Regions from separate parts of the Enterobacter sp. ECC-219 genome, predicted to be linked through region 4. Evidence: predicted binding sites of a transcription regulator. Region 4 holds the regulator's gene; each other region holds the start of a gene.

Evidence for each region. The regulator PurR, encoded in region 4, represses purine synthesis genes. The targets are predictions, from matches to a motif close to CANGCAAACGTTTGCNTG.
Region 1: the regulator PurR is predicted to act here: its motif matches at 1,981-1,998, upstream of raiA (ribosome-associated translation inhibitor RaiA).
Region 2: the regulator PurR is predicted to act here: its motif matches at 2,655-2,672, upstream of purT (formate-dependent phosphoribosylglycinamide formyltransferase).
Region 3: the regulator PurR is predicted to act here: its motif matches at 1,998-2,015, upstream of pyrC (dihydroorotase).

Annotation. Positions count from the first base shown of each region.
Region 1 covers NZ_CP143680.1:4,494,785-4,498,997, forward strand. Annotated here, with positions in the region: gene rluD (23S rRNA pseudouridine(1911/1915/1917) synthase RluD) at 1-958, opposite strand, end outside; gene bamD (outer membrane protein assembly factor BamD) at 1,090-1,827, shown strand; gene raiA (ribosome-associated translation inhibitor RaiA) at 2,096-2,437, shown strand; Phe leader region at 2,541-2,666, shown strand; gene pheL (pheA operon leader peptide PheL) at 2,542-2,589, shown strand; gene pheA (bifunctional chorismate mutase/prephenate dehydratase) at 2,697-3,857, shown strand; gene V1603_RS21375 (SMP-30/gluconolactonase/LRE family protein) at 3,854-4,213, opposite strand, start outside.
Region 2 covers NZ_CP143680.1:3,638,781-3,642,993, forward strand. Annotated here, with positions in the region: gene ptrB (oligopeptidase B) at 1-1,799, opposite strand, end outside; gene V1603_RS17285 (tellurite resistance TerB family protein) at 1,885-2,535, opposite strand; gene purT (formate-dependent phosphoribosylglycinamide formyltransferase) at 2,706-3,884, shown strand; gene kdgA (bifunctional 4-hydroxy-2-oxoglutarate aldolase/2-dehydro-3-deoxy-phosphogluconate aldolase) at 3,927-4,213, opposite strand, start outside.
Region 3 covers NZ_CP143680.1:2,493,023-2,497,235, forward strand. Annotated here, with positions in the region: gene bssS (biofilm formation regulator BssS) at 40-294, opposite strand; gene dinI (DNA damage-inducible protein I) at 568-813, opposite strand; gene pyrC (dihydroorotase) at 888-1,934, opposite strand; gene V1603_RS11735 (lipoprotein) at 2,061-2,621, opposite strand; gene mdtH (multidrug efflux MFS transporter MdtH) at 2,746-3,954, opposite strand; gene rimJ (ribosomal protein S5-alanine N-acetyltransferase) at 4,191-4,213, shown strand, end outside.
Region 4 covers NZ_CP143680.1:2,772,074-2,776,286, reverse strand. Annotated here, with positions in the region: gene sodB (superoxide dismutase [Fe]) at 1-248, shown strand, start outside; gene V1603_RS13190 (MFS transporter) at 286-1,452, opposite strand; gene V1603_RS13185 (YnhF family membrane protein) at 1,616-1,705, opposite strand; gene purR (HTH-type transcriptional repressor PurR) at 2,003-3,028, shown strand; gene punR (DNA-binding transcriptional activator PunR) at 3,046-3,957, opposite strand; gene punC (purine nucleoside transporter PunC) at 4,072-4,213, shown strand, end outside.

The DNA.
Region 1 (4,213 bases), 1.7 Mb from region 4:
TATGTTCTTCGAAATCGGCACGCATGGCGTCAATAAGTTCCACCATATCCTGCGGGATAGGCGCATGCCACTCCATCTGGATTCCTGTAATCGGATGATAAAGACGCAGCATGGTCGCGTGCAGCGCCTGACGGTCGAATTTACGCAATACGCTGATGAACTCATCCGATGCGCCTTTTGGCGGACGCGGACGCCCACCGTACACCTGATCCCCCACCAGCGGATGGGTAATGTGCGCCATGTGAACGCGGATCTGGTGAGTACGCCCGGTTTCCAGGCGCAGACGCAGGCGGGTATGAATACGGAAGTGCTCCATAATGCGATAGTGCGTCACCGCAGGTTTACCCATCGGATGCACCGACATATGGGTACGTTTCGTCGGGTGACGGCTGATCGGCTCTTCTACCGTGCCGCCAGCAGTCATGTGCCCAATCGCCACCGCTTCATATTCGCGGGTGATTTCACGCAGCTGCAGTGATTCCACCAGACGAGTTTGAGCAGGAACAGTCTTCGCCACTACCATCAGACCGGTGGTGTCTTTATCCAGACGGTGAACGATGCCTGCACGTGGAACATCCGCGATCGGCGGATAATAATGGAGAAGTGCATTAAGCACCGTACCGTCAGGATTACCCGCGCCCGGATGTACAACCAGGTCGCGCGGCTTGTTGATCACCAGAATGTCATCATCTTCATAGACGATGTCCAGCGGGATATCCTGCGGCTCGAAGCGGATTTCCTCTTCGATTTCAGCATTGATGGCAACAGCTTCCCCACCAAACACTTTCTCTTTTGGTTTGTCCCAGATCTTGCCGTTTACCAGCACACGCTGGTCAAGGATCCATTCTTTTATGCGTGAACGCGAATAATCAGGGAACAATTCGGCCAAAGCCTGATCTAAGCGTTGACCGAGCTGATTTTCGGAGACTGTTGCGGTGAGTTCTACTCGTTGTGCCATAAACTGCTTCTTTGTTTAACGTTGGGTTTTACGGCTTTGCCGTTTAATATAGTGTGCTATTGTAGCTGGTCTTAATCGGGAGCAGGAACAGAGTTTCTCCCGGACAAACATTTGAGGAAAGTCAAAACGTCATGACGCGCATGAAATATCTGGTGGCAGCGGCCACGTTGAGCCTGGCTTTGGTGGGCTGCTCCGGTTCGAATGAACAGGTCCCTGACAATCCGCCGAATGAAATCTATGCGACTGCACAACAAAAGTTGCAGGACGGTAACTGGAAACAGGCGATAACGCAACTGGAAGCGTTGGATAATCGCTATCCGTTTGGTCCGTATTCGCAGCAGGTACAGTTAGATCTCATCTACGCCTACTACAAAAATGCCGATCTGCCGCTGGCTCAGGCAACTATCGATCGTTTCATGCGTCTGAACCCGACTCATCCTAACATCGATTACGTCATGTACATGCGCGGTCTGACCAACATGGCGCTGGATGACAGTGCGCTGCAGGGCTTCTTCGGCGTGGATCGTTCCGACCGTGACCCGCAGCATGCGCGCGATGCCTTCAATGACTTCTCCAAGCTGGTGCGCGGCTATCCGAACAGTCAGTACGTCACCGACGCAACCAAACGTCTGGTGTTCCTGAAAGATCGTCTGGCAAAGTATGAATACTCCGTTGCGGAATACTATACCCGCCGTGGCGCATGGGTTGCTGTGGTTAACCGCGTAGAAGGTATGCTGCGTGATTATCCGGATACTCAGGCAACGCGTGACGGCCTGAAGCTGATGGAAAATGCTTACCGTCAGATGCAGATGACCGCTCAGGCTGAAAAAGTGGCGAAAATCATCGCCGCGAACAGCAGCAACACCTGATATCGCTTCAATGCAAAACGGCAGCCAGAAGGCTGCCGTTTCTTTATTCATTTCAGACATCCGCTGAAGCGCTTTAGCCTCAACACATCCCGTCAACTATGACCGCAATTCGTACCTTCCACAAGGTAAATCTCACCTCTTCCTGCCCTGCCTCACAAAAAAGATTCCCTGACAAAAACCGACAAAATAACGTGATCTAAATCACACATTTTGACATTAGGTCGGGTATGCTGGAATCACCAAGACGGAAAGACAAGAGGTAAAATTTATGACAATGAACATTACCAGTAAACAAATGGAAATTACTCCGGCAATTCGCCAGCACGTCGCAGACCGTCTCGCCAAACTGGATAAATGGCAAACTCATTTGATTAATCCACATATCATCCTGTCCAAGGAGCCCCAGGGTTTCATCGCTGACGCAACTATCAATACTCCAAACGGCCATCTGGTCGCCAGCGCAAAACACGAGGATATGTACACCGCTATTAACGATTTGATCAACAAGCTGGAACGGCAGCTCAATAAAGTGCAACACAAAGGTGAAGCCCGTCGCGCCGCAACATCGGTGAAAGACGCCAGCTTCGCGGAAGAAGTTGAAGAAGAGTAATCCTTTAAATTGAGTGTACCGCCAACGCGCCTTCGGGCGCGTTTTTTATTGACAGGGTGAAAACAGTACGGGTACTTTAACGGTATCAATCACAGGATGACTTTATGAAACTTACGCCGTTCTTCTTCGCATTCTTTTTTACCTTCCCCTGAACGGGAGGCGTTTCGTCGTGTGATAAAGAATGCGAAGACGAACAACAAGGCCTCCCACACCGGGGGGCCTTTTTTATTGATAACGATAAAATGAGACAGGCAACACTATGACACCGGAAAACCCGTTACTGGATCTGCGAGTAAAAATCAGCGCGCTGGATGAAAAATTGCTGGCGCTGCTGGCCGAACGCCGCGCGCTCGCCATTGAAGTAGGCAAAGCCAAACTGGACTCCCATCGCCCGGTGCGTGATATCGACCGCGAGCGCGACCTGCTGGAGCGTCTGATCCAGCTAGGCAGAGCGCATCACCTCGATGCCCATTACATCACCCGGTTGTTCCAGCTCATCATCGAAGACTCCGTTCTCACCCAGCAAGCGTTACTCCAGCAGCATCTGAACAAAACCAACCCGCACTCGGCACGCATCGCCTTCCTCGGGCCTAAAGGCTCCTACTCTCACCTGGCCGCACGTCAATATGCCGCGCGCCACTTCGAAGAATTTATTGAGAGCGGCTGTGCGAAGTTTGCCGACATTTTTAACCAGGTCGAGACCGGCCAGGCCGATTACGCCGTCGTGCCGATTGAAAACACCAGCTCCGGTGCCATTAACGACGTCTATGATTTACTGCAGCACACCAGCCTGTCACTGGTCGGCGAGCTGACGATCCCTATCGATCACTGCGTGCTGGTCTCCGGCTCAACCGACCTGAGCACGATCGAAACCGTGTACAGCCATCCGCAGCCGTTCCAGCAGTGTAGCCAGTTCCTGAACCGCTATCCGAACTGGAAAATTGAGTACACCGAAAGCACCTCGGCGGCGATGGAAAAAGTGGCGCAGGCCAACTCCCCAACCGTTGCAGCGCTCGGCAGCGAAGCGGGCGGCGCGCTGTATGGACTGCAAGTGCTGGAACGCAACCTGGCAAACCAGACGCAAAACATCACCCGTTTCGTGGTGCTGGCCCGCAAGGCAATCAACGTGTCAGACCAGGTGCCGGCGAAAACCACGCTGCTGATGGCAACCGGCCAGCAGGCCGGCGCGCTGGTTGAAGCCCTGCTGGTGCTGCGCAACCACAACCTGATCATGACCAAACTGGAATCACGCCCAATCCACGGTAACCCGTGGGAAGAGATGTTCTACCTCGATATCCAGGCCAACCTGGAGTCAGCTTCCATGCAGAAAGCCCTGCGCGAACTCGGCGAAATCACGCGCTCCATGAAAGTGCTGGGCTGCTATCCGAGCGAAAACGTCGTCCCGGTTGACCCGGCTTAACGTTCGATAAACCGACTTTTCTTCATCCCTGCTACGCTGACAGGCAGGGTGAAGATGCCGCCGGAGAGCGGATACTTCTCCACCTCCTCCGCATCCATATTTTCCCGCGTGGTGGTAATGAACAGCGTTTTCATGTCATCGCCGCCAAAGCAGACCATCGTCGGGCAACGCACCGGCATGCGGTATTCTTCCAGTTGCTCCCCTTGCGGAGAAAAACGCGCAATACGCCAGCCGTCAAACAGCGCGCTCCAGTAGCAGCCTTCCACATCCATCGCCGCGCCGTCGGGTATCCCTTCTCCCGCTTTAAACTGACGAAACACCTCGCGCCTGCCAGGGTCACCATGCTCATCAAGCGG
Region 2 (4,213 bases), 870 kb from region 4:
TTATCGTACGGGCTGTACTCTTTCATATAGCGATAATAGGCTTCATCCTGCGGGTTACCCCACTCCTCAAACTCCCCGGTCGTCAGCGGAATGGACTCATCGAGCATGGTTGTCACCACATCAACAAACGGAACCTGCGCAACAATGCCCTTAAAGCGATCGGGGCGCTGATTGATGACGGCACCCATCAACATTCCGCCCGCGCTGCCGCCCATGCCGAAGCAGAGCTGCGGATCGCCATAACCTTGTTCAATTAACGCATCGCAGACGTCGAGATAGTCGTTGAAGGTGTTTTTCTTTTTCAGGAATTTCCCGTCTTCATACCAGTGCTGCCCCAGCTCGCCGCCGCCGCGAATGTGGGCAATAGCGAAAACAAAGCCGCGATCGAGCAGGCTTAATCTGCTGCTGCTGAAGTCAGCATCCATGCTGGAGCCATAGGAGCCGTAGCCGTAGACCAGGATCGGATTTTTACCTTTCTGAAAATGCGCCTTGTGATAAACGAGCGAAACCGGGACCTCAACGCCGTCGCGCGCGGTGACCCACAGGTGTTCGCTGCGATAATTGTCGGAATCAAAGCCCTTCACTTCGGTTTGCTTAAGCACCTGGCGCTGTCCGGTATCCATATCCAGCTCGAAGAGCGTATCCGGAGTGGTCATGGATGAGTAGCCGTAGCGCAGCCGCGACGATTCGGGTTCAGGGTTGAAGCCGATCCACGTGACGTAGGCCGGATCGTCGAACGCAATCCCAATCACCTCACGCGTTTTACGGTTGATCTGCCGGATGCTGGTCAGCCCCCGCTGACGCTCTTCCACCACCAGCCAGTCGGTAAACAGCGTGAACCCTTCCAGCATCACCTGATCCCGCGCGGGGATAAGCACCTCCCACTTGCGCTCGTCGCGCACCTTGGTTTTGTACAGACCAAAGTTTTTGCCCTCGCGATTCGAACGCAGATAAAAGCTGTGCTGGAAGTGATCCAGGCTGTACTCGTGATCCTTGCGGCGCGGCAGGAAGCAGAGCGGCTGGGCATCAGGCAGTTCGGCATCCAGAAGCAGTACTTCCGAGGTGGTGGCGCTGGCCAGGAAGATAATCACATAGTGGCGCGAGGAGGTTTTATGCAGGCTGACATAAAACGTTTCGTCTTTCTCTTCATAGACCAGCTCGTCATCGGCTGAGTCCGTGCCTACGGTATGGCGCCACACCTGATAAGGCAGCAGCGTGGAAGCATGCTTTTTGACGTAGTAGACCGTCTCGGAATCGTTCGCCCAGACAAAATCCGGGGAGACATTTTCCAGCATTTCCGGATACCAGTTGCCGGTTTCCAGATTGCGAAAACGCAGGCCGTACTGGCGACGGGAGAGATAATCCTCCGCCAGCGCCATTATGGTGTTGTCCGGGGAGATGGACATGCCGCCCAGGGTATAAAACTCGCTGTGGGCGGCTCGCTGGTTCGCATCCAGCAGAATGTCCCATTCATCCCACTCGGCGCTTAATACCGACTGTCGCTGATAGATGGGATACTCATTGCCGGGCTCGTAAATATGGCGATAGCGATAGCCGTTTTTGGTCCACGGCGCGGAGATATCGCGCTGGGGAATGCGCTGCACCATTTCGTTCAGCAGCTGGTCCTGAAGCGCCTGCTGGCTGGACATGACCTTGCGACCATAGTCGTTTTCTTCGTGCAGGTAGTCGAGCACCTCTGGCCGGGAACGCGAATCATCCCGGAGCCAGTAGTAATTATCTATACGCGTATCGCCATGCGTGACGATCGCATAAGGAGTACGTCGGGCTTTCGGTGGCATGTCATCATTCTTTTGAGTTTTACACCCTATAAGGTTGGCAAAACCCGCGCATGATGCAAGCGAAACATGACCACCGGGGCGAGAGTTAGCCCTGTAGCGTCTGTTTTTGCTCCCGGATATCTTTTTCTATCCCTTCGCGTACGTCCTGAGGGATTTTCAGCGCATCGCCGAGGGCGTTGAGATAGCTGCGTTCCATAAAGTGATCGATATCGATGGCGGCACAGCTGAGGAAATAAAGTTCCAGCGCTTCTTCCTCATTTTTCACGTTCAGCGCCAGACGCTGCGGATCGAGCGGCTGCTCAATGGCCTGAGCCACCAGCGTTCTGCCCTGCTCTTCAACCCCGGCTTCGCGCAACTGCTGTTCGATAGCCGCTCTCTCTTTATCATCAATGTGCCCGTCGCTTTTGGCGGCAAACACCAGCGCGAGAATAAGCCGCTCCGTGCGCAAATCCAGCGGAGAAGTATGCTCGCCATAGTGAGGTTCATCGCGGTGCGCCGCCCGCACTTTATCCTTGTATTTGTTCCACAGCACGGTGCCAGCGATGGCACCACCACCGGCCAGCAGCGCGCCGGTACCGTACTTCGCCAGCAGCTTGCGTGAGGATTTATTGGCAACCAGCAGCCCTGCCAGCCCGCCGAGTGCCCCCGGTACCAGCAGCTTGCTCAGCCCCTGCTCGCCGGAACCTGACGTTTTCTGTCCTAACATGGATTGCAGTTGATTTAACCAGCCTGACATGGATTCCCTCGCTTAACGGTTAACATTTTCCACAGCGTATGCGAGCAGGCGTCAGGAAATGTCCGCTAAGGCTAAAGAAGCGCAAATTTCTCATCTGCCTTTTTGCCCTGCGCAAGACAGACGCAAACGTTTTCGTTTATACTGCGCGCATCTTTTTCAGGGGGAATATTATGACTCGTTTAGGAACCGCGCTGCGGCCTGCGGCGACGCGCGTGATGCTGTTGGGATCGGGTGAACTGGGTAAAGAAGTCGCCATTGAGTGTCAGCGCTTAGGGGTGGAAGTGATTGCCGTAGACCGCTACGCTGACGCGCCCGCCATGCACGTCGCCCATCGTTCTTATGTGATTAACATGCTGGACGGCGATGCCCTGCGTACGCTCATCATGCAGGAGAAACCGGATTACGTCGTGCCGGAAATTGAAGCTATCGCAACCGATACGCTGATCGCGCTTGAGCAGGAAGGCCAGCGCGTGGTGCCCTGCGCCAGAGCGGCAAAACTGACCATGAACCGTGAAGGCATTCGCCGCCTGGCGGCGGAGGAGCTGGGGCTGCCGACCTCACGCTACCGTTTTGCGGGCGACAAAACCGCATTCCTGCAGGCCGTCGAGGAGATTGGCTACCCGTGCATCATTAAGCCGGTGATGAGCTCTTCCGGTAAAGGTCAGAGCTTTATTCGCGACAGCAGCGCGCTGGATAGCGCGTGGGATTATGCGCAACAGGGTGGCCGTGCCGGTGCCGGTCGCGTCATTGTCGAAGGCGTGGTGAAGTTTGATTTCGAAATCACTCTGCTCACCGTCAGCGCCGTGGACGGCGTCCATTTCTGCGACCCGATAGGTCACCGTCAGGAAGATGGCGATTACCGCGAATCCTGGCAACCGCAGCAGATGAGCCCCCTGGCGCTGGAGCGTGCCCGGGAGATTGCCCGTAAAACCGTTCTGGCCCTGGGCGGCTACGGCCTGTTCGGCGTGGAACTGTTCGTTTGCGGTGACGAGGTGATTTTCAGCGAAGTCTCCCCTCGCCCGCATGACACCGGGATGGTTACGCTCATTTCGCAGGATCTCTCCGAGTTCGCCCTGCACGTGCGCGCCTTCCTCGACCTGCCGGTTGGCGGCATCCGTCAGTACGGCCCGGCGGCCTCGGCGGTGATCCTGCCACAGTTGACCAGCCAGAATGTGACGTTTGATAACGTCGAAGGTGCGGTTGGCGCAGGCCTGCAGGTCCGTCTGTTCGGCAAGCCGGAGATCGACGGCACGCGTCGTCTGGGCGTGGCGTTAGCCATCGGGGATAAGGTTGACGAGGCCGTAGCAAGAGCAAAAGCGGCGGCAGCGAACGTTAAGATAGCAGGATAGAAAAAACGGGCCGAAAGGCCCGTTTTTCATGCTGCGAATAAGTTACTGCTTCGCGCCTTCAACCGCTTCGCGAGCCAGTTTCGTGATGCGATCCCAGTCGCCCGCTTCCAGCGCATCCGCCGGTACCAGCCATGAGCCACCGATGCACAGCACGCTTTTCAGCGCCAGGTAGTCGCGGTAGTTCGCCGGAGAGATACCCCCAGTCGGGCAGAAACGTACCTGAGAGAAGGGACCCGCAATCGCCTGCAGCGCTTTAGTACCGCCATTAGCTTCTGCCGGGAAGAATTTGAACTCTTTCAGACCGTAGTCCATGCCCAGCATCAGTTCTG
Region 3 (4,213 bases), 280 kb from region 4:
ACCGCGAGGGTGCCTGTTGAGTGAAAAGTGGGCATACGGTTAGTGCCGTTTATACTCATTTTCCTGATAGTCGCCAGATTCTATTTTTGCAATGCCTGCCTCTAAAATAGAAATAAACTGACGGGCGACGTCTGTTGTTAGCCACAGCGTCTGTCCAACTTCCGCTTCGTCACGGTTGAGTTGATTTGGGGTCTGGTAGTGCAAACGCAGCATCAGCGCATCGTAGCTATCTACGGTACTGATATCCCAGCCTACAAGCGGATGGGTCTGGATGACTTCGTTATTCTTTTCCATTATAACCCCCTAAATGCGTGTTAGAAGACAACGGCTCTGAGGTTCAATGCATGTTTTTCTGAAAGCTTCTTCAGTATACCAAGTAATAAGGGTTCCAACGGGAAAAATAAACAGGTAGCAACACATTTTTCTGCTTTTTAGGATTGTTCGAACAATAAAACACCATATCGTTCACGATTTTCTAAGAAGATGCTGAATTAATTTGAACGTCAGGAATGACAGGCAAAAAAAAGCCGGGGCGACCCGGCAAAAAAACACAATGAGGGAGCAGTGTTAATCGGTAATGAACCAGTCGTCTGCGCTTTCCCACGTTTCCTGCAGGATTTCGCTTATGCGATCTTTATCTTCTTTTGCGGCACCCATGACGGAGAGGTTGTTCGCTGCGGCGTAACGAACCGTTACGGCGCCCGCGTTATCGGGAAAAGTGTTGTTAATACGACGGGATAATTCGCCTGCCAGTGCATCAAGCGCGCCGGCAGGCAGAACGGTAGTTTTGGCTATGGTGACTTCAATACGCATAAATGCCCCCTGTGTAATATACTGTTTATTTATACAGGCATATTATCGGTTTGACAACAAGGGGCGTTGATTTTTTAGCGTTTTACCGTCCAGTTTACGGTTTCACCTGCCAGGAAGGGGATCAGCGCGTCATCCGTCAGCGCAATGGACTCCTCAACCTGGCTCGCTTTACGCTCCAGCTCAATGAAGGTCTCATTGACCGGCAGGCCGTAGAAGCGCGGGCCGTTGAGGGAGCAGAACGCTTCGAAATGCTCCAGCGCGTTCATCTCTTCAAATACGGTTGCGTAGCTGGCAAGGGCGGTTGGAGCGTTGAAACAGCCCGCGCAGCCGCAGCTTGCCTCTTTGCGATGGCGGGCGTGAGGCGCGGAGTCTGTGCCAAGGAACGCACGCGTGAATCCGCTGGCGACCAGCTCGCGCAGCGCCTGCTGGTGAACATTGCGCTTGAGGATCGGCAGGCAGTACAGGTGAGGGCGCACCCCGCCCACCAGCATATGGTTACGGTTAAACATCAGATGCTGTGGGGTGATGGTCGCGGCGATCAGCTCGTTGCCGTCGCGAACATACTCTGCCGCGTCTTTGGTGGTGATATGCTCAAAGACGACCTTAAGCGCCGGCAGACGCTGGCGCAGAGGCTCCATCACGGTCTCGATGAAACGGGCTTCACGGTCAAAGATGTCAATCTCCGCATGCGTTACTTCGCCGTGTACCAGCAGTGGCATGCCCAGCTTCTGCATACGCTCCAGCACCGGCATGATGGCATCAATGCTGGTGACGCCGTGGCTGGAGTTGGTGGTGGCGTTCGCCGGGTAGAGTTTCGCCGCCGTAAATACGCCTTCGTTAAATCCGCGTTCCACCTCGTTCGGGTCCAGCGAATCGGTCAGGTAGCAGGTCATCAACGGGGTGAAATCATGTCCTGCCGGAACGGCATCCAGGATGCGCTGGCGGTAGGCTATCGCGGCATCGACGGTGGTGACTGGCGGAACCAGGTTTGGCATGACAATCGCGCGGCCATAAATTTCACTGGTATAGGGCACGACGGTTTTCAGCATATCGCCATCACGCAGATGGATATGCCAGTCGTCAGGGCGGCGGATTTGAAGAACCTGGGGTTGTGCAGTCATGGAAGCTCCGGCTTGTCAGGAATCAGTCATAAGGATGGCTGTTTTTGCCGGACACAAATCATAAGCGGAAACGTTTTCGTTTGCACACTTTTCCGTAAAAAAAAGGGCGCCGCAGCGCCCTTCAGGTTAATCGGTGAAAGGAATGATGATCTCTCCCGGCTTCACCTCTATCCCTTTTGCGTATTTCTTCGCGAGGGCTTCACCCTTGCTTTTGTCTTCGCTTAAGACGTACGCCGGCTGCTGATTAAAGTAGTTACGCAGCGACTGGTTCAGATAGGGCATCAGGGTTTGCAGAACCGGTGCCATCTTGTCCGGCGAAACCTGCGCATCGACCACTTCCATCTCCTGCAGGAAAATCGCCCCTTTCTCTTTATTGAAAACGGGGAGCGCCTTCAGCTTGAGCTTGATGTTGGCTTTCTGATTGCCAAATAGAGACGTCATATCAAGCGCGGCATCGCCTGCCAGCGTGACTTTATTCGGCTCTTCACGACCAATCTGGCTGGTGAGATTGGTAAGAACGATGTGGGCATCGGCCAGCCCCGGCACGCCAATGTCTTTAGAGAAATTGTTATGTTTTTCCAGCGCCTGATTAATTTCCTGCTCACTGACGGTATATTGCGTAAGCTGGTTACAGCCCACCAGCAGACCGCTGATGATAAGTGCGGCGGCAATGACAATTTTCTTCATAGTGTTCCTCAACGAAAAATCGGCGCTACTGTCCTGTTTCGTCAGTATGTCAGTGTGAAATGGCAGAAACCAGCAGAAAATACTGAGAAGTGTGGCGGGAGCATTCTCCCGCCGGAGGGAAGGGCTACGCGCCGGGTTCGAGCATGCCGCTCGCGCTGCGCTTCTGGCTGAACTGCCACCACAGGGCGAGAAGTGTCATGACGCCCACCACGCCGAGCATCATCCAGGGGAGCTCCGGCTGGTTCAGCGCTTTGCCGGCATCGAACAGCCAGCCGCCGCCGGCGTAACCCAGCGCACCGCCAAAGGCCAGTCCGAGGCGGCTGAAGCCCATATAGCTGCCGCGCGCACGCGCATCCGCAAGCGAGGCGCTCAGCGTTTCCCGGGCGGGCTCGGCGATGATAGAGCCGATGTAGAAGGTGCAGATCAGCATAAAAAGCTGCTGGAGCGTGTTTACCAGACCGATAGGCATCATGCTCAGCGTCATCAGAAACAGACCGGCCATCAGGCGATGCTCCAGGCGAAAACGCCGTTCACTCCAGCGGGCGATGGGGTAAAGCAGCGTCAGCGACAGGCAGGCTTCGATGGCGTACATCCATTTCACGGCTGCAGGCGTGCCCGCAATATCGTTCACTATGATTGGCAGCATCAGCATCACCTGTACGGCCAGCATGTAATAGCCGGTCAGGGTCAACACGTAGGTGACAAAACGCCTGTCGCGAAGCACCCTTCCGAGCCCCTCGCGTACCGGCGCTTTTACCGTAGACAGCTTCCAGGCCGGGAGATAGAGACCGTTAAACAGTGCGCACAGAATAAACAGCACCGCCCCGGCCGCGCAGACCAGACGGAAATCGTACTGCAGCAGCCAGCTGCCCAGCAGGGCGCCAACAACCGCCCCGGCGCTGTCCTGCATCATCAGAATGGAGAAGAAGCGGCCGCGGTGCTGCGGACGAATAAGCTTTACCACCAGCGCGGTACGCGGCGGGTCAAACAGGGTGCCCCCGATACCGGAGAGGAAGCAGGAGAACCACAGCAGCCAGGGCTCGTGGGCAACCGCCATCGTGGCAAAGCCTGCCGCGCGGAGCAGCATACCGGTAACGATCATCGGTTTAGCGCCAAAGCGGTCAGCGATCGCGCCGCCAAAGACGCCAAGACCCTGCTGGACAAACTGGCGTAGCCCCAGCGCAATGCCGACCATCAACGCCGCCCAGCCCATTTGATCGACAAAGCGGATCGAGATGAGGGGGAACACGACAAAAAAGCCGAGCACGACCAGCATGTTATCGACGAGCAGGAAATATTTACCCAGGCTCCTGGCCTGTGATACGCGGGACATTTTCCCTCCAGGGAAAATAAGAAGGTGAGCACGCTAACATTCTGCGGTGTCGCCGCGCTTTTTCCCACCCCTGCGCGCGACAATATTTTTTTATCAAAACGGTGCTTTGATAGAGAGTTCTCATCGAAAAATGTGAAAAGAGGTCAAAATGGTATGTCACTGTTTTCACAGACGGCACAGGCGCAGGTATAGTAAAGCTAATGGGTAAGCTGAAGCGACGGGAAGGAGTGGTATTGATGTTTGGCTATCGCAGTAATGT
Region 4 (4,213 bases):
CCGATGCAGCCATCAAGAACTTCGGTTCTGGCTGGACGTGGCTGGTAAAAGAGGCGGATGGCAAACTGGCTATCGTGTCCACGTCTAACGCGGGCACCCCGCTGACCACCAGCGCTACGCCGCTGATGACCGTGGACGTGTGGGAACACGCTTACTACATTGATTACCGCAACGCGCGCCCGAACTACCTGGAACACTTCTGGGCGCTGGTTAACTGGGAATTTGTCGCGAAGAATTTCGCCGCGTAAAAGACACGCAGAAGGGTTCGCCCTTCTGCGTTTTTGCTTATTCCGCCGTGCAAACGGCTTCAGGCTGTTTACGGCCGGACATCATTACCAGCAGCAGGCCGAGCGCTGCAATAATGGCCCCCATCACCGGCACAAAACTGTACCCCAGACCACCTGAAATCACGGCACCTCCGGCAGCTGCGCCCAGCGCATTGCCGAGATTGAACGCCCCGATATTCACGGAAGACGAGAGGCCCGGCGCCTCATGGGCGACACGCATCACGCGCATCTGCAGCGGCGGCACCACGGCAAAGGTTGCGGCCCCCCAGACGACCATCGCAATCGCCGCTCCGAACTCATTACGCGCCAGCCACGGGATAGCAACCATAATGACAATCAGCAGGGTTAAGAAGCCTTTCAGCGTCCCGCTCACGGAACGGTCAGCAAATTTCCCGCCGAGATAGTTGCCGATCGAGAAGCCGACGCCAATCAGCACCAGCATCGCGGTAACGAAAAGAGGCGTTGCGTGGGTGATATCGTGCAGCACCGGTGAAATATAGGTGTAGAGGGTAAACATCGCCCCTGCCCCCAGCACCGTGGTGAGCAGCGCGGAGAGCACCTGCGGGCGCATCAGCACCGCCAGCTCTTTACGCACTTCCGGACGTTCTCCTGCTCTTCCTTTCGGCAGAGAGAAGAACAACGCCACCATTGCGACCACGCCCAGCCCGGCCGTCGCCAGGAAGGACATACGCCAGCCGATCGCTTCCCCCAGCCAGGTTGCCGCCGGCACCCCGCCAATGTTGGCAATCGTCAGCCCCATAAACATGGTCGCTACAGCGCTTGCCTGCTTGTGTTTTGGCACTACGCTTGCGGCCACGACCGAGCCCAGCCCAAAGAACGCGCCGTGGTTCAGGCTGGTCAGAATGCGCGACAGCATCAGGGTGGTGTAGTCCGGCGAAATGGCCGAAAGCACGTTGCCCAGAGTGAAAATCGCCATCAGGAAAATCAGCGCATTGCGGCGCGCCCGGTGAGAAAGCAGAAGCGTCATCAGCGGCGCCCCCACCATCACGCCGATGGCGTAGGCGCTGATTAACATGCCTGCCGCAGGGATCGAGACGTCTACGCCCCGGGCAATAACAGGCAGTAACCCCATCGGGGAGAATTCAGTGGTGCCAATCCCAAAAGCGCCAATCGCCAGGGCCAGCAGGGGAAAATTGATTTTCATGCGTCAACTCCGGATGCCGTGTCATGTGGTGACACAGAACAAAGAAGCGGAAAGCATGACATCAATCACAAAAAATGAGAAGTTAACAAAATGGCAAAAGATTTTTGCCAGAGAAGTAACAATCGCGGCGATGGGGAGGGAGAAGGCTCTCCCTCCGCGTAAATCAGTGCAGCGCAGCCGTCAGACCGGCCGCGACAATCAGAGCCAGCACAACAACGGTGGTGAACAGCGAAAACTTCAGATCGGAACTCATCAATTTTTCTCCTTTTAATCCCCCCACGAAAAGTGAGCTTGCTCATTTTTGCACAGATTCCGTCAAAAATCTTCCTGGATTTATACTGATAACCACTTTACCTCTTCCCCTTTTCATCAAGATAGGCCAAAATTCCACGCTAAATTTATTAGCGTACCGGCCATTGACCCCCTCCTGACGTCCCGTGTCGTTTTCCTGGCGTGCCGCAATCCAAAATTGCGTGATAAGGGTGAGAGAAGGCAAACGTTTACCTTCAAGTTTTTCAGGAGCTTAGGATATGGTCTGGAGTGACATTTAATGGCAACAATTAAAGACGTAGCAAAACGCGCAAACGTTTCCACTACAACCGTATCACATGTAATTAACAAAACCCGCTTCGTGGCGGAAGAGACGCGCAACGCGGTCTGGGCAGCGATCAAAGAGCTGCACTATTCGCCAAGCGCGGTTGCGCGCAGCCTCAAGGTCAATCACACCAAGTCCATTGGATTACTGGCGACCAGCAGTGAAGCGGCCTATTTTGCCGAGATCATTGAAGCGGTGGAGAAAAACTGCTTCCAGAAAGGCTATACCCTGATTCTCGGCAACGCATGGAACAGCATTGAAAAACAGCGCGCCTACCTGTCGATGATGGCGCAAAAGCGCGTGGATGGCCTGCTGGTAATGTGTTCCGAGTACCCGGAATCCGTGCTGTCGATGCTGGAAGAGTATCGCCATATTCCGATGGTGGTGATGGACTGGGGCGAAGCGCGCGCGGATTTCACCGATTCGGTTATCGATAACGCCTTTGAGGGCGGCTATATGGCCGGCCGTTATCTGATTGAGCGCGGCCATCGCGAGATTGGCGTGATCCCGGGTCCGCTGGAGCGCAACACCGGCGCGGGCCGTCTGGCCGGCTTTATGAAAGCGATGGAAGAAGCGCTGATTACCGTGCCGGAAAATTGGATCGTGCAGGGCGACTTTGAGCCGGAATCAGGCTACCGCGCGATGCAGCAGATCGTCTCCCAGCCGCACCGCCCGACCGCCGTCTTCTGCGGGGGGGACATCATGGCGATGGGCGCCCTCTGTGCGGCCGATGAGCTGGGTCTGCGCGTCCCGCAGGACATCTCCGTGATCGGGTATGACAACGTGCGCAACGCGCGCTTCTTCACGCCAGCGTTGACCACCATTCACCAGCCGAAAGATTCGCTGGGTGAAACCGCCTTCAATATGCTGCTGGACAGGATCGTCAACAAACGTGAAGAGTCGCAGTCCATTGAAGTTCACCCTCGCCTTATCGAACGCCGTTCCGTTGCGGATGGCCCGTTCCGCGACTACCGTCGTTAATCTCATTGCGGAGCCAGTCAGGCTGGCTCCCTCAGCCACTCCCGGTTAAGCGTTTCGCTGTCCCCCAGATAATCCAGAAGCCAGGCCATCGCCGGCGAAACATCATTTTGTTGCCAGGTGAGGCAGCAGGCCGCATCCGGGAACGGATTCTCCAGGGCCAGCTCAACCCACTCACCGGTGTCGATTCGCGGTCGCGCAAAATGAACGGGTACCATCGCGACGCAGAGCCCGGCGCTGAGGCACGTCGCCGACGATTCCCAGTCAGGGGCCACCACCCGCCGCTGGTTGTCCAAAAGCCAGGTGATACGCTTGGGCAGCGAGCGGGAGGTATCCTCCAGCACCAGCGACGGCCAGCCGCGCAGCGTATCATCGCTCAGCGGCCCTCCCATCTTCGCCAGCGGATGATCGCTTGCCACCACGCATTTCCAGCTCAGCATACCCATATCGCGAAAGGCGTAACGCCCCCCGACCGGGATCGCCTGCGTGGCCCCAATGGCCATCTCTGCCCTGCCGTCCGCCAGCGCATCCCAGACGCCGTTGAACACCTCCTGCGAAACCCACAGTTCGACGTCAGAAAAATGACGGTAGAAATCGACAATCATCTGCCGGGTGCGCTCGGGCTTAACGATGTTATCCACCGCAATGGAAAGGTGTCCCCGCCAGCCGTTCGCGATCTGCTGGCACTGCTCGCGGGTGATCTGCATTTTTTTGATAACAGAACGCCCTTCCTTCAAAAACCACGCCCCTGCAGGCGTTAATTCCACATCACGATGCCGCCGTTCAAACAGCGGTACCGCCAGCCACTCCTCAAGCTGACGTACGGTATAGCTGATAGCCGAAGGGACGCGATGTAGCTCCTGCGCCGCCCCGCTAAAGCTGCCGTTACGCGCGACAGCATCGACCACTTCAAGAGAATAATCTGACCACATTTTCTGCCTGCAAAAAATTTGAATGCACCCGCCAAATATTAGCGTTTCACAAGCGGCTTTGCACTCCCTACACTCAGCGCCAACGTATACCTGCCTCCTCAGGAGAATAAAACAGTGCAACCCAGGAAAGGTTTTTTAGTCTGGCTCGGCGGCTTAAGCGTGCTGGGCTTTTTGGCCACCGATATGTACCTGCCGGCTTTCGCCGCCATGCAGGAAGATTTGCAAACCCCTGCTGCCGCCATCAGCGCCAGCCTGA